Linked DNA regions of Sediminicoccus rosea. Each later gene encodes a partner of the first gene's protein in a complex. Links are inferred from orthologs where the notes say so. Each region holds a gene or a part of one and is shown on either strand. Other genes may lie near its edges. The genes, in order: rpsG and tig.

Region 1 (9,972 bases):
GGCGCGGATGTAGCCCTCGCGCTTGAGCACGTCGAGCACGTCGGTCTTGAGGCGCGAGGCCGGGGCGACACAACGGGTCTGGCGGGCGCCGTGCGCGTTGCGGATGCGGGTGAGCAGGTCACCCAACGGGTCGGACATGGACATGGGCCGCGCTCCTTACCAGCTCGCCTTGACCACACCGGGGAGCTGGCCCTTGTTGGCCAGATCCCGCAGCTGGTTGCGGCTGAGCTTGAACTTCCGGTAGTTGCCGCGCGGGCGCCCGGTCAATTCGCAGCGCAGACGGATGCGGTTCTTCGCACCGTTGCGCGGCATCTGCGCGAGCTTCAAGGTCGCCTCGAAGCGCTCCTCGATCGGCGTCTCGCGGTTCATCACGACCGCCTTCAGCGCAGCGCGCTTCTTGGCGTGCGACGCGGTCAGCTTCTCGCGGCGCTTGTTCTTCTCGACAGAAGAGGTCTTGGCCATTTGGTCTGTGGTCCTCCGGAACCTGCCGGCTCACGCCGGCGGTTTTCCAATGATTCAGTTGACGAAGGGGAGATCGAAAGCCTTCAGCAGCGCCTTGGCTTCCTTGTCCGTCTTCGCCGTCGTGACGAACACGATGTCCATGCCGCGCACCTGATCAACCTTGTCGTAGTTGATCTCGGGGAACACGATCTGCTCCTTGAGGCCGAGAGCGTAATTGCCCCGCCCGTCGAAGCCACGATTGCCGGGGATGCCGCGGAAGTCACGCACGCGCGGCAGCGCGATGGTGACCAGGCGGTCCAGGAACTCGTACATGCGGGCCTTGCGCAGCGTGACCTTGCAGCCGATCGCCTGGCCTTCGCGGATCTTGAAGCCCGCGATCGCCTTCTTCGCCCGCGTGCGCACCGGCTTCTGGCCGGCGATCAGCGTGAGGTCGGCGACGGCCGCGTCCAGCTTCTTCTGGTCGCCGGCGGCCTCGCCCACGCCCATGTTGATCACGATCTTCTCGAGCTTCGGAACTTCCATCGGGTTCGCATAGCCGAACTCGTCCTGGAGCTTCTTCCGCACGACGTCGTTATAGACAACCTGCAGGCGCGTCGGCTCCGACCAGGAGGCCGCGGCCGGACCGGCGGCGGCCGGCACGGCCTCCACGCGGCGGCTGCTGGTCTCGCCGGCCTCGGGCTTCTTCGCCGCGGGCTTGTTCTTGTTGCCGGGCGCGTTGCCCTTCTTCGTCCCGCTCATGCGTCGAGCACCTCACCAGAGCCCTTGGCCACGCGAACCTTCTTCCCATCCTCGAGGATGCGGAAGCCGACGCGGGTGGGCTTGTCCGTCTTCGGGTCAATCAGCGCCAGGTTGGAGAGGTCGATCGTCGCCTCCTTCGAGACGATGCCCCCGGTCTCGCCCACGCGCGTCTGCTTCGTGTGCTTCTTGACCAGGTTCACGCCCTGCACCACCGCGCGGTTCTCGGTCGGCATCACGCGCAGCACTTCGCCGCGCTTGCCCTTGTCGCGGCCCGAGAGCACGTGCACCCGGTCGCCCTTCTTGATCTTGGCGGCCATGATTACAGCACCTCCGGCGCCAGCGAGATGATCTTCATGAACTTGCGCGCGCGCAGCTCACGAACGACCGGCCCAAAGATGCGGGTGCCGATCGGCTCGTTCGACTTGTTGATCAGCACGGCCGCGTTGCGGTCGAAGCGGATCGCCGAGCCGTCCGGGCGGCGAACGGGATAGGAGGTGCGCACGATGACCGCGCGCTCGACCGAGCCCTTCTTCACCTTGCCGCGGGGAATGGCTTCCTGCACGGCCACCACGATGATGTCGCCCACCGAGGCCGTGCGGCGCTTGGAGCCGCCCAGGACCTTGATGCACTGCACCCGGCGCGCGCCGCTGTTGTCAGCGACGTCGAGGTTGGATTCAACCGAGATCATGCCGCGGCTCCTTCAGAGATGGGCGCGCCGTTGCGGGCGACGACCATCCAGGTCTTGCGCTTGCTGATCGGCGGGCACTCCTCGATCGAGACGAGGTCACCCTCCTTGCAGAGGTTGGTTTCGTCATGCGCCGCATACTTCTTCGAGCGGCGAATGAACTTCTTGTAGAGCGGATGCATCACGCGACGTTCGACCAAGACGGTGATCGTCTTGTCCATCTTGTCGCTGACAACCCGCCCGGTGAGGACTCGCTTCGGCATGGCCGGGGTCTCCTCTCAGGCTTTGACGGCCGCGCGCGTACGCTCGGCCAGGACGGTTTTCACACGGGCGATATCACGACGAACCGCCTTGATGCGGCCCGTCGCTTCCAGCTGCCCGGTGGCACGCTGGAAACGCAGGTTGAACTGCTCCTTCCGAAGGTCGAGCAGCAGGCCGCCCAACTCATCTTCCGTCTTGGTACGGATGTCCACGATCTTGGTCATGACCTCAGGCCTCCGTCGCGCCGAGACGCGCGACAATCTTCGTGCGGATCGGCAGCTTCGCCGCGCCGAGGGACAGCGCCTCGCGCGCCGTGTCCACGGGGACGCCGTCGATCTCGAACATGATCCGGCCCGGCTTGACGCGGGACACCCAGTATTCCGGTGCGCCCTTGCCCGAACCCATGCGGACTTCCGCGGGCTTCGAAGAAACGGGCACGTCCGGGAAGATGCGGATCCACACGCGGCCCTGGCGCTTCATGGCGCGGGTGATCGCGCGGCGGGCCGCCTCGATCTGCCGCGCCGTCACGCGCTCAGGCTCCAGTGCCTTCAGCCCGTAGCCGCCGAAGGACAGCGTGAAGCCGCCCTTGGCCACGCCTTTGATGCGGCCCTTGTGGGCCTTCCGATACTTGGTTCGCTTCGGCTGCAACATGTCAGTTCACCTGTGTTACCGCTGGGGCGCTTGTTCTTGCGCGCGCTTGTCCTGCGCGCTCGGATCATGGGCCATGATCTCGCCCTTGAAGATCCAGACCTTCACACCGCAGGTGCCATAGGTGGTCTTCGCCGTGGCGACGCCATAGTCGATGTCGGCGCGCAGCGTGTGCAGCGGCACGCGACCTTCGCGGTACCACTCCATGCGCGCGATCTCGGCGCCGCCGAGACGGCCGGAGCAGTTGATCCGGATGCCCAGGGCGCCCAGGCGCATGGCGGACTGCACGGCGCGCTTCATGGCGCGGCGGAAGGCCACGCGGCGCTCCAGCTGCTGCGCGATGCTCTCAGCCACCAGGACGCTGTCAAGCTCCGGCTTGCGGATCTCGAGGATGTTCAGCGACACCTCGGCGCCCGCCTTGACCGACAGGTCCTTGCGGAGCGTGTCGATGTCAGCGCCCTTCTTGCCGATGACGACGCCAGGCCGCGCGGCGTGGATCGTCACGCGCGGCTTCTTGGCCGGGCGCTCGATCACCACCTTCGACACGCCGGCGGACTTCAGCTTGTCCTTCAGCGTCTCGCGCAGCTTCAGGTCGTCATGCAGCAGGCGCGCATAGTCGCGGCCGGCATACCAGCGGCTGTCCCAGGTGCGGTTGATGCCGAGGCGAAGACCGATCGGATTGACTTTGTGACCCATGTTAAGCTGCCTTCGCTTCGCTCGACGCCGCCGGCGCCTGCTGTTCCGCGACCACGATCTTCAGGTGGCTGAACCACTTCTCGATGCGGGACGACTTGCCACGGCCGCGCGCGGCGAAGCGCTTCATCACGATCGAGCGGCCCACCTCGGCGCGGGTCACCACGAGGCGATCCACGTCCAGCTGGTGGTTGTTTTCCGCATTGGCGATCGCGCTCTCGAGCGTCTTCTTCACCGTCTGCGCGATGCGGCGCTTGCTGAAGGTCAGCGTCGCGACGGCGTCCTGCGCCTTCGCACCGCGGATCATCGCCGCAACCAGGTTGAGCTTCAGCGGGCTCACGCGGATGTTGTGCGTGATGGCCTGCGCCTCGGTGTCCGCGAGACCGCGGGGGTGTTTCGGCTTGCTCATGGCTTAGCCCCGCTTCGCCTTCTTGTCGGCCGAGTGACCCCCGAAGGTCCGCGTCGGCGAGAATTCGCCGAGCTTGTGGCCAACCATGTTTTCCGAGACCTGCACCGGCAGGAACTTCTTGCCGTTGTAGACCCCGAAGGTGAGGCCCACGAACTGCGGCAGGATCGTGCTCCGGCGCGACCAGGTCTTGATCAGCTCATTGCGGGTGGAGCCGCGAGCGGCCTCCGCCTTGGTGAGCAGGTAGCCGTCCACGAACGGCCCTTTCCATACACTGCGCGGCATCGCGATCAGCCCTTCGTCGCGTTGCGGCGGCGCACGATTTGGCGATCCGTCCGCTTGTTGTTGCGCGTCTTCGCACCCTTGGTCGGCTTGCCCCACGGCGTCACCGGATGGCGACCACCGGAGGTCCGGCCTTCACCACCACCATGCGGGTGGTCTACGGGGTTCATGGTCACGCCGCGGTTATGCGGCTTGCGACCCAGCCAGCGGCTGCGACCCGCCTTGCCCAGATCCTGGTTGCTGTTGTCCGGGTTGGACACAGCACCGATGCTGGCCAGGCACTCGCTGCGCACGGTGCGCAGCTCGCCTGACATCAGCTTCACCTGCGCAAGGCCGGCATCCTTGCCGACCAGCTGCGCGAAGGTGCCGGCCGACCGCGCGACCTTGGCGCCAGCGCCCGGCTTCAGCTCGATATTGTGGATCACCGTGCCGACCGGGATCGCACCCAGCGGCATGGCGTTGCCCGGCTTGATGTCGGCCTTGTCGGAGGCGACCACCGTGTCGCCCACCTTCAGGCGCTGCGGCGCCAGGATGTAGGCGATCTCGTTGTTCGCGTACTTCACCAGCGCGATGAACGCCGTGCGGTTCGGGTCGTACTCGATCCGCTCCACGGTCGCCGGGATGCCCCAGTTCGCGCGGCGCTTGAAGTCCACGATGCGGTAGGACTGCTTGTGGCCACCCCCACGGAACCGCACGGTGATGCGGCCGTGGTTGTTGCGGCCGCCGGAGTGGCTCTTGCCCTCCGTCAGCCCCTTCACGGGCTTGCCCTTCCACAGGCCGGACCGGTCGATGAGGACCGTGCCGCGGAGGCTCGGCGTCGTCGGGTTGAAGTTCTTGAGCGACATGGCTTAGCTGAGCCCCGTGGTCAGATCGATGCTCTGGCCGTCGGCCAGGCGCACCATCGCCTTTTTCCAATCCGAGCGCTGGCCGGGACGACCCTTGAAGCGCTTGGCCTTGCCCTTCATCACCAGCGTGTTCACGGCGAGCACGTTCACGCCGAAGAGACCCTCGACCGCCTGCTTGATCTCAGGCTTCGAGGCATCCATGGCGACGCGGAAGGCATACTGGCCCTTCTCGCTCATCACCGTGGCCTTCTCGGTCACGAGCGGCGAGAGGATGCACTGATACATCCGCTCGGCACTGATCTTCGGCGCAGCCTTCGGCTTGCTGACGGAAGCACTCATGCGAGGCGCTCCTTCAGGGCTTCGACGCCGGCGCGGGTGACCACGAGAACGTCATGGTTGAGGATGTCGTACACATTCGCGCCCGCCGTCGGCAGCGCGTCCATGCCCGGGATGTTGCGCAGCACGCGCAGGAAGTGATCGTTCACCTCCGCGTCGATGACGAGCGCCTTGGTCCAGCCGAGCGCCTTGACCTGCTTGGCCATGGTGCTGGTCTTGGCAGCCTGGTCGGCCGTCGCGGCCTCGAGCACCACGAGCTTGCCGTCCTTGGCCTTCTGGCTCAGGGCGGAAATCAGGCCGAGGCGACGGACCTTCTTGTTCAGGCTGTAGCCATGGTCGCGCACGACGGGGCCGTGCACGATGCCGCCCTTGCGGAACTGCGGCGCACGAAGCGAGCCCTGGCGGGCCGAACCCGTGCCCTTCTGGCGATAGGGCTTCTTGGTCGTGCCCGAAACCTCGCCCATGCCCTTCACCTTGTGGGTGCCGGCGCGGCGCTTGGCCAGCTGCCAGTGAACCACGCGGGCCATGATGTCGGCACGCGGGGCGGCGGCGAAGATCTCGTCCGGCAGCTCGGCCTGGCCGGCCGGCGCGTTGTCCAGAGTGATGACGGAAACTTGCATGGACCTGACCTCAGACCGTCGCCGTGGGGAAGGGCGCATCGGCAGGGCGCGCACGCTTCACGGCGTCACGCACCAGCACATAGCCACCGGCGGAACCCGGAACGGCGCCCTTGATGAGCAGCAGGCCGCGCTCCGCATCGTGACCGGCGATCACGAGGTTCTGCGTGGTGATGCGCTCAACGCCGAGATGGCCCGCCATCTTCTTGTTCTTGAAGGTCTTGCCCGGATCCTGGCGATTGCCGGTGGAGCCGTGCGAGCGGTGGCTGATGGACACGCCGTGCGACGCCTCGAGGCCCGAGAAGTTCCAGCGCTTCATCGCGCCAGCGAACCCCTTGCCCTTCGACGTGCCCGTGACATCGACCTTCTGGCCGGCCACGAAATGCGCGACCGTCAGCGCCGTGCCGGGCTCGACCAGGGCGGCCGGGTCCACGCGGAACTCCGTCACCTTCAGCGGCGCCTCGACGCCGGCCTTCGCGAAGTGGCCGCGATTGGCCTTGGAGACATTCTTGGCCTTCGCCTTGCCGATGCCGACCTGGAGGGCGGTGTAGCCATCCTTCTCGGCCGTGCGCTGCGCCACGACGCGCACGGCGTCGAGGTGGAGCACGGTCACCGGCGTGGTGGTGCCATCATCATTGAAAAGGCGGGTCATGCCGAGCTTGCGCGCGATCAGCCCCGTCCGGACCTGGGTGGCCATGGTTCCGTCCTCAGATCTTGATCTCGACGTCCACGCCCGAGGCGAGGTCGAGCTTCATCAGCGCGTCCACGGTCTGCGGGGTGGGGTCGACGATGTCGAGAAGCCGGCGATGCGTCCGAATCTCGAACTGCTCGCGGCTCTTCTTGTCCACGTGGGGCGAGCGGTTCACCGTGAAGCGCTCGATCTGCGTCGGCAGCGGGATCGGACCCCGCACGCGCGCACCGGTCCGCTTCGCGGTCTGCACGATCTCCCGCGTGCTGCCATCCAGCACGCGGTGATCGAACGCCTTGAGGCGGATGCGGATATTTTGGCTGTCCATGGTGGGGCGCTCGCTTACTTCGCGATGCTGGCGACGACGCCGGCGCCGACGGTGCGGCCGCCCTCGCGGATCGCGAAGCGCAGGCCCTCATCCATCGCGATCGGCGCGATCAGCTCGACATCCATCGAGACGTTGTCGCCCGGCATCACCATCTCAACGCCTTCCGGCAGCTTCACGATGCCCGTCACGTCCGTCGTGCGGAAGTAGAACTGCGGACGGTAGTTCGTGAAGAACGGCGTGTGGCGGCCGCCCTCTTCCTTCGTCAGGATGTACGCCTCGGCCTTGAACTGCGTGTGCGGCGTGATCGAGCCGGGCTTGGCCAGAACCTGGCCGCGCTCCACATCCTCGCGCTTCGTGCCACGCAGCAGCGCGCCGATGTTGTCGCCCGCCTCGCCGCTGTCCAGCAGCTTGCGGAACATCTCGACGCCCGTCACCGTCGTCTTCACCGTGTCCTTCAGACCGATGATCTCGACTTCGTCACCCACCTTCACGATCCCGCGCTCCACGCGGCCCGTCACCACCGTGCCGCGACCCGAGATCGAGAACACGTCCTCGACCGGCATCAGGAACGGACGGTCAATCGCGCGCTCCGGCTGCGGAATGTAGCTGTCCACCGCTTCCATCAGCTTCAGGATCGCCTGCTCGCCGATCTCAGGCGTCTTGTCCTCGAGCGCGGCCACCGCCGAGCCCTTGATGATGGGGATGTCGTCGCCCGGGAACTGGTAGGAGGACAGCAGCTCGCGCAGCTCCATCTCCACCAGCTCGACCAGGTCGGGGTCCGCCAGGTCCATCTTGTTCAGGAACACCACCAGCGCCGGCACGCCCACCTGGCGCGCCAGCAGGATGTGCTCGCGCGTCTGCGGCATCGGGCCGTCAGCGGCCGAGCAAACCAGGATCGCGCCGTCCATCTGCGCCGCACCCGTGATCATGTTCTTCACGTAGTCCGCGTGGCCAGGGCAATCCACATGCGCGTAGTGACGGTTCGCCGTCTCGTACTCGACATGCGCCGTCGAGATCGTGATGCCTCGAGCCCGCTCCTCAGGCGCCTTGTCAATCTGGTCATACGCCGTGAACGACGCACCACCAGACTTCGCCAGCACCTTCGTGATCGCCGCCGTCAGAGACGTCTTGCCATGGTCCACATGGCCGATCGTCCCAATGTTGCAGTGCGGCTTGTTCCGCTCAAACTTCGCCTTGGCCATCGTCGTGCATCCAATCCGAGAAGGGTGTGTCAGCGCCCGCTCACGGGCGCCAAAAAGGAGTTGTGGGACCGCTTACCAGCGATAGTGGCTGAAGGCCTTGTTCGCCTCGGCCATGCGGTGCGTGTCCTCGCGCTTCTTGACCGCCGTGCCGCGGTTGTTCACCGCGTCCATCAGCTCGGCCGAAAGGCGCTCTTCCATCGTGCTCTCGCCGCGCTTGCGGGCGGCGTCGATCAGCCAGCGGATGGCCAGCGCCTGGCGCCGCTCGGGACGCACCTCGACGGGCACCTGGTAGGTCGCACCGCCGACGCGGCGCGAACGCACCTCGACGGCCGGCTTCACATTGTCCAGCGCCTCGTGGAACAGGCGAAGCGGGTCGGCATTCGCGCCACCCTTGCGCTTCAGCGTGTCCATGGCGGCATAGACGATGCCCTCGGCCGCGGACTTCTTGCCGTCGTACATGAGCACATTCATGAAGCGGCTCAGGACGACATCGCCGAACTTCGGGTCCGGCAGGACTTCGCGCTTCTCCGCGCGGTGACGACGTGACATCTCTCAGTTCCTCACTTCGGCCGCTTGGCGCCGTAGAGCGAGCGCCGCTTGCGCCGCTTCGGCAGGCCCTGCGTGTCGAGCACGCCGCGCAGGATGTGGTAGCGCACGCCCGGAAGGTCCTTCACGCGGCCGCCACGGATGAGCACCACCGAGTGCTCCTGCAGGTTGTGCCCCTCGCCAGGGATGTAGCTCACCACTTCGAAGCCATTGGTGAGGCGCACCTTCGCGACCTTACGAAGCGCCGAGTTCGGCTTCTTCGGCGTGGTCGTGTAGACGCGCGTGCACACGCCGCGCTTCTGCGGGCAGCCTTCGAGAGCCGGAACCTTGTTCTGGCTGCGGCGCGGCTCGCGCCCTTGCGCGATGAGCTGGTTGATCGTCGGCATGACGCCCCTTCGTAATCGTTTCTGCGACCCATTCACCAAACGACACGCGGCCCGACGGGCGCTTCTGCGCTCCGAACGGGCCACCGCGTCAACCCCGGGCCTGTCCTGCCAATTCGCGGCAGGGGCGACCGAAGCAAGGCGTTTGAACCAACATACCTGGACGCAACTTGCGAAACGTCCCGGCGAGATGCGCGTCTTAACCACCCCCCCGACCTGAGTCAAGCGACGCGGGGGCGATTCCCCCGTGCCAGGGCGCCCTTGGCCACGCGCGGGCCAAGGGTTTTCCGCATGCCGCTATTCGGCGGCCGCGGGGCTCGTATCCGGCTCGGCCAGCGCGGGCGTGGCGGGCAGGCGCCCGCTGTCCCGGCGCGCGGCCAACACCTTCAGTCGGTTCATCACGGAGCCCGTTCCCGCCGGGATCAGGCGGCCCACGATCACGTTCTCCTTCAGGCCGCCCAGGCTGTCCACCTTGCCGGCAGTCGCCGCCTCGGTGAGCACACGGGTCGTCTCCTGGAAGGAGGCCGCCGAGATGAAGCTCTGCGTCTGCAGCGAGGCCTTGGTGATGCCCTGCAGCACCGGCTCCGCCCGGGCCGGGCGCTCGCCCAGCTTCAGGCGCTTCTCGTTCTCCGCATCGAACTCGAAGCGGTCCACCTGCTCGCCGATCAGATAGGTCGTGTCGCCCGGCTCGAGGATCTCGACCTTCTGCAGCATCTGGCGAACGATCACCTCGATGTGCTTGTCGTTGATCTTCACGCCCTGCAGTCGGTAGACGTCCTGGATCTCGTTCACCAGGTAGTTGGCGAGCGCTTCCACACCCAACACGCGCAGGATGTCGTGCGGCACGCGGGG
Region 2 (2,906 bases), 2.2 Mb from region 1 along the record:
GGCGCTTCCGCGGCCGGCGGGCGCTTGTCCACCACCTGGTCGATCAGCCCCCAATCCCGGGCCTCCTCGGCCGACATGTAGCTGTCGCGCTCCAGCTTGGCCTCGATCGCCTCGACCGGCTGGCCCGTATGGGTGACGTAGATCTGGTTCAGGCGCTTGCGCAGTTCCAGGATCTCGCGCGCCTGGATCTCGATATCCGTCGCCTGGCCCTGGGCGCCGCCGGAAGGCTGGTGCACCATCACGCGGGCGTTCGGCAGCGCGAAGCGCTTGCCCTTGGCGCCGGCCGTCAGCAGCAGCGAGCCCATGGAGGCCGCCATGCCAAGGCAGACCGTGCTGACCGGGCTGCGGATGAACTGCATCGTATCGTAGATCGCGAGCCCGGCGCTCACCACGCCGCCCGGGCTGTTGATGTAGAAGGAAATTTCCTTGTTCGGGTTTTCGCTCTCGAGGAACAGGAGCTGGGCGCAGATCAGGGAGGAGACCTGGTCATAGACCGCGCCGGTCAGGAAGATGATCCGCTCCTTGAGCATCCGCGAATAGATGTCATAGGCGCGCTCACCACGGCTGGATTGCTCCACCACCATGGGGACGAGGGAGTTGTTATAGATTTCAACAGGATCGCGATCCTGGGTCCCCACATATCGCACGTCTTGAATTCCCATCTTCTGAGGTCCGCCCCAGGATGGGCACGGCCTGGTTAAGGCCGGACGAATCGTGCCCCGGCCCCTTGGTCAGGCACAGCATGTGGGCAGAGACATGTCCAAGGAAAGAGGGGGCCTAAGGAAAGAGGGGCCCCCAAGGGAAGAGGGGGCGCGAAGCCCCCTCGCCCATCGCCGCCTCAGATCTGCTGGGCGGCCTCGGCCAGCTTCTCCGGCGTCACGGTCTCTTCCTCGACCTTCGCCAGCTCCAGCATGAAGTCCACGACCTTCTCCTCGAAGATCGGGCTGCGGAGGTTCTCCAGCGCCTGCGGGTTCTTCTGGAAGAAGTCGAAGACCTGCTTTTCCTGGCCGGGATAACGCTGCACCTCGGCGCGCATCGCGTTGCCCAGCTCCTCGCGCGTCACCGTGATGTTGTTGGTCGTGCCGATCTCGGAGAGCAGCAGGCCCAGGCGGATGCGGCGCTCAGCGATGGCGCGGTACTCGCCCTTCAGCGTCGCCTCGTCCTTGCCCGCGTCCTCGCCATCCAGGCGGCCGGCCTTCATGTCGGCCTCGACCCGCTCCCAGATCTGCTTGAACTCGTTCTCGACCATGCCCTCGGGCACCTCAAAGCTGGCGCGCTCGGCCAGCGCGTCCAGCAGCTTGCGCTTCAGGGCCATGCGGCTCTGGCTGTCATATTCGCGCTGCAGGCTCTCGAGGATGACCTCGCGCAGCTTCTCGAAGCTCTCGAGGCCGAGCTTCTTCGCCAGCTCGTCATCCAGCGCGGGCTTGGAATAGGTCTTGAGCGCCTTGGCCGTCACGGTGAACTCGGCATCCTTGCCGGCCAGCTCGGCCGAGCCGTATTCGGCCGGGAAGGTGACCTTGATCACGCGCTCCTCGCCGGGGGCCAGGCCTTCGAGCTGCTCGGTGAAGCCCGGGATGAAGCCGGGGCCGGCCACCTCGATCGGCATGTCGGTCGCGGAGCCACCCTGGAACTCCTCACCGCCGATGCGGCCCACGAAGTCGCAGACCAGCACCTCGCCCTTGGCGGCGGCGCGGGCTTCCGTCTCCTCCAGGCTCGCCTGGCGGCGGCTGATGCTGTCCAGCGCCTTGGACACTTCCTCGTCACCCGGCGCGGCCTTGAGGCGCGTCAGGCTGATGCTGGCGAAATCCGGCATCGGGATGGTGGGGAGCACCTCCACATCCATGCGGAATTCGAGGTCGGCGCCGTCCGCGAAATTCACCAGCTCGATCTTGGGCTGCAGCGCGGGGCGGAGGTTGTTGTCGGCCACCACCTTGCTCGTCGCCTCCTGGACGGAGCTTTCCAGCACCTCGCCCATCACCGCCTGGCCGTAACGGGCCAGCACCACCTTCTGCGGGACCTTGCCGGGACGGAAGCCCGGCATCTTCATGTCCTTGGCCAGCTCCGCGAGGCGCTTGTCCTTCTGGGCGGCGATGCTCGTCGCGGGAACCACCACCGTATAGGCCCGCTTGAGCCCCTCGTTCGCGACCTCAGTGACCTGCATAGTGAGCGATTCCGTTCATGCGTTGATGGGCGCGGCCAAGTGGTGCGGGCGGAGGGATTTGAACCCCCACGGCTTGCGCCACTGGAACCTAAATCCAGCGTGTCTGCCAATTCCACCACGCCCGCATGACCGCGCGGCCAAATGGGAAGCGGCGCATGTAGCCGAAACGGCCGCCCTCGCCAATACTGGCCCGCATGACCACCCCCCCCCTGACGACCACGCATGATCCCGGTGGAAAGGTGCGCCTCCGGCTCGCTTCCGACATCGTCTCGGCCGCCGCCTTCTCCGATTGCCGCCGCTGGCGCTGGTGGCTGGAGCGGCGCTGGGACGGGGCGCCCATCGGCACGCCGGGCTTCGGCGTGGTGATCGGCATGAACCCCTCCACCGCCGATCTCGACGCGGATGACCCGACGGTGGCGGGCTGCGTCTGGCGCGCCCGCCACCGCTGGGGGCTGGGCGGCCTCGTCATGCTTAACGCCTTCGCCTACCGCGCCACCGACAAGAAGCGCCTGCTGGAGGTGGATGACCCTGTCGGCACGGAGAATGACGCGACGATCCTGCATTACGCCCGCAGCGCGGCCCTGGTCGTCGTGGCCTGGGGGCAGCCGCCCCGGCCGCTGATGGGCCGGGGCGCCGCCCTGGCGGCGCTGCTGCGGGGGGCCGGCGTCACCCCGATGTGCTTCGGCGTGAACAATGACGGCAGCCCGAAGCACCCGCTCTACCAACGGCGCGACGCGCCCCTCCT

The links.
Region 2: the proteins of rpsG (region 1) and tig are in contact, whole or in part, in a crystal structure (PDB 3GTY), measured with the Thermotoga maritima proteins. The link is inferred for Sediminicoccus rosea from one-to-one orthologs. Residues at the interface, in WP_004081843.1 of Thermotoga maritima: Lys34, Lys52, Lys55, Glu59, Arg62, Gln63, Glu66, Asn67, Lys69, Val71, Arg95, Ala109, Lys110, Lys111, Gly112, Arg113, Pro114, Glu117, Glu121, Ile124, Ala125, Tyr127, Asn128, Asn129, Thr130, Gly131, Lys135, Asp139, Arg142, Met143; in WP_004081061.1 of Thermotoga maritima: Glu122, Val124, Val129, Leu130, Tyr133, Glu188, Gly259, Ile262, Tyr263, Glu266, Ser270, Glu273, Gln274, Glu277, Arg308, Gln311, Ile312, Ser315, Tyr316, Glu325, Arg329, Arg336, Leu363, Phe366, Trp367, Arg373, Leu377, Arg381, Leu384, Glu387.

What each region holds. Positions count from the first base shown.
Region 1 is NZ_CP137852.1:1,658,329-1,668,300, reverse strand. What follows is about bases 7,003-9,972. They hold rpsG (30S ribosomal protein S7), read right to left. Parts: upstream 8,741-9,972; coding sequence 8,264-8,740; downstream 7,003-8,263. Other genes in these bases: rpoC (DNA-directed RNA polymerase subunit beta'), read right to left, coding at 9,418-9,972; rpsL (30S ribosomal protein S12), read right to left, coding at 8,752-9,123; tuf (elongation factor Tu), read right to left, coding at 7,004-8,191. Also shown: rpsH (30S ribosomal protein S8), read right to left, coding at 1-144; rpsN (30S ribosomal protein S14), read right to left, coding at 157-462; rplE (50S ribosomal protein L5), read right to left, coding at 517-1,200; rplX (50S ribosomal protein L24), read right to left, coding at 1,197-1,517; rplN (50S ribosomal protein L14), read right to left, coding at 1,520-1,888; rpsQ (30S ribosomal protein S17), read right to left, coding at 1,885-2,148; rpmC (50S ribosomal protein L29), read right to left, coding at 2,164-2,370; rplP (50S ribosomal protein L16), read right to left, coding at 2,375-2,797; rpsC (30S ribosomal protein S3), read right to left, coding at 2,813-3,490; rplV (50S ribosomal protein L22), read right to left, coding at 3,492-3,896; rpsS (30S ribosomal protein S19), read right to left, coding at 3,900-4,178; rplB (50S ribosomal protein L2), read right to left, coding at 4,184-5,020; R9Z33_RS07930 (50S ribosomal protein L23), read right to left, coding at 5,024-5,320; rplD (50S ribosomal protein L4), read right to left, coding at 5,356-5,976; rplC (50S ribosomal protein L3), read right to left, coding at 5,987-6,670; rpsJ (30S ribosomal protein S10), read right to left, coding at 6,681-6,989.
Region 2 is NZ_CP137852.1:3,849,854-3,852,759, forward strand. It holds tig (trigger factor), read right to left. Parts: upstream 2,162-2,906; coding sequence 839-2,161; downstream 1-838. Other genes in the region: clpP (ATP-dependent Clp endopeptidase proteolytic subunit ClpP), read right to left, coding at 1-662; R9Z33_RS18405 (DUF1643 domain-containing protein), read left to right, coding at 2,356-2,906. UniProt on the Bacillus subtilis protein: Involved in protein export. Acts as a chaperone by maintaining the newly synthesized protein in an open conformation. Functions as a peptidyl-prolyl cis-trans isomerase.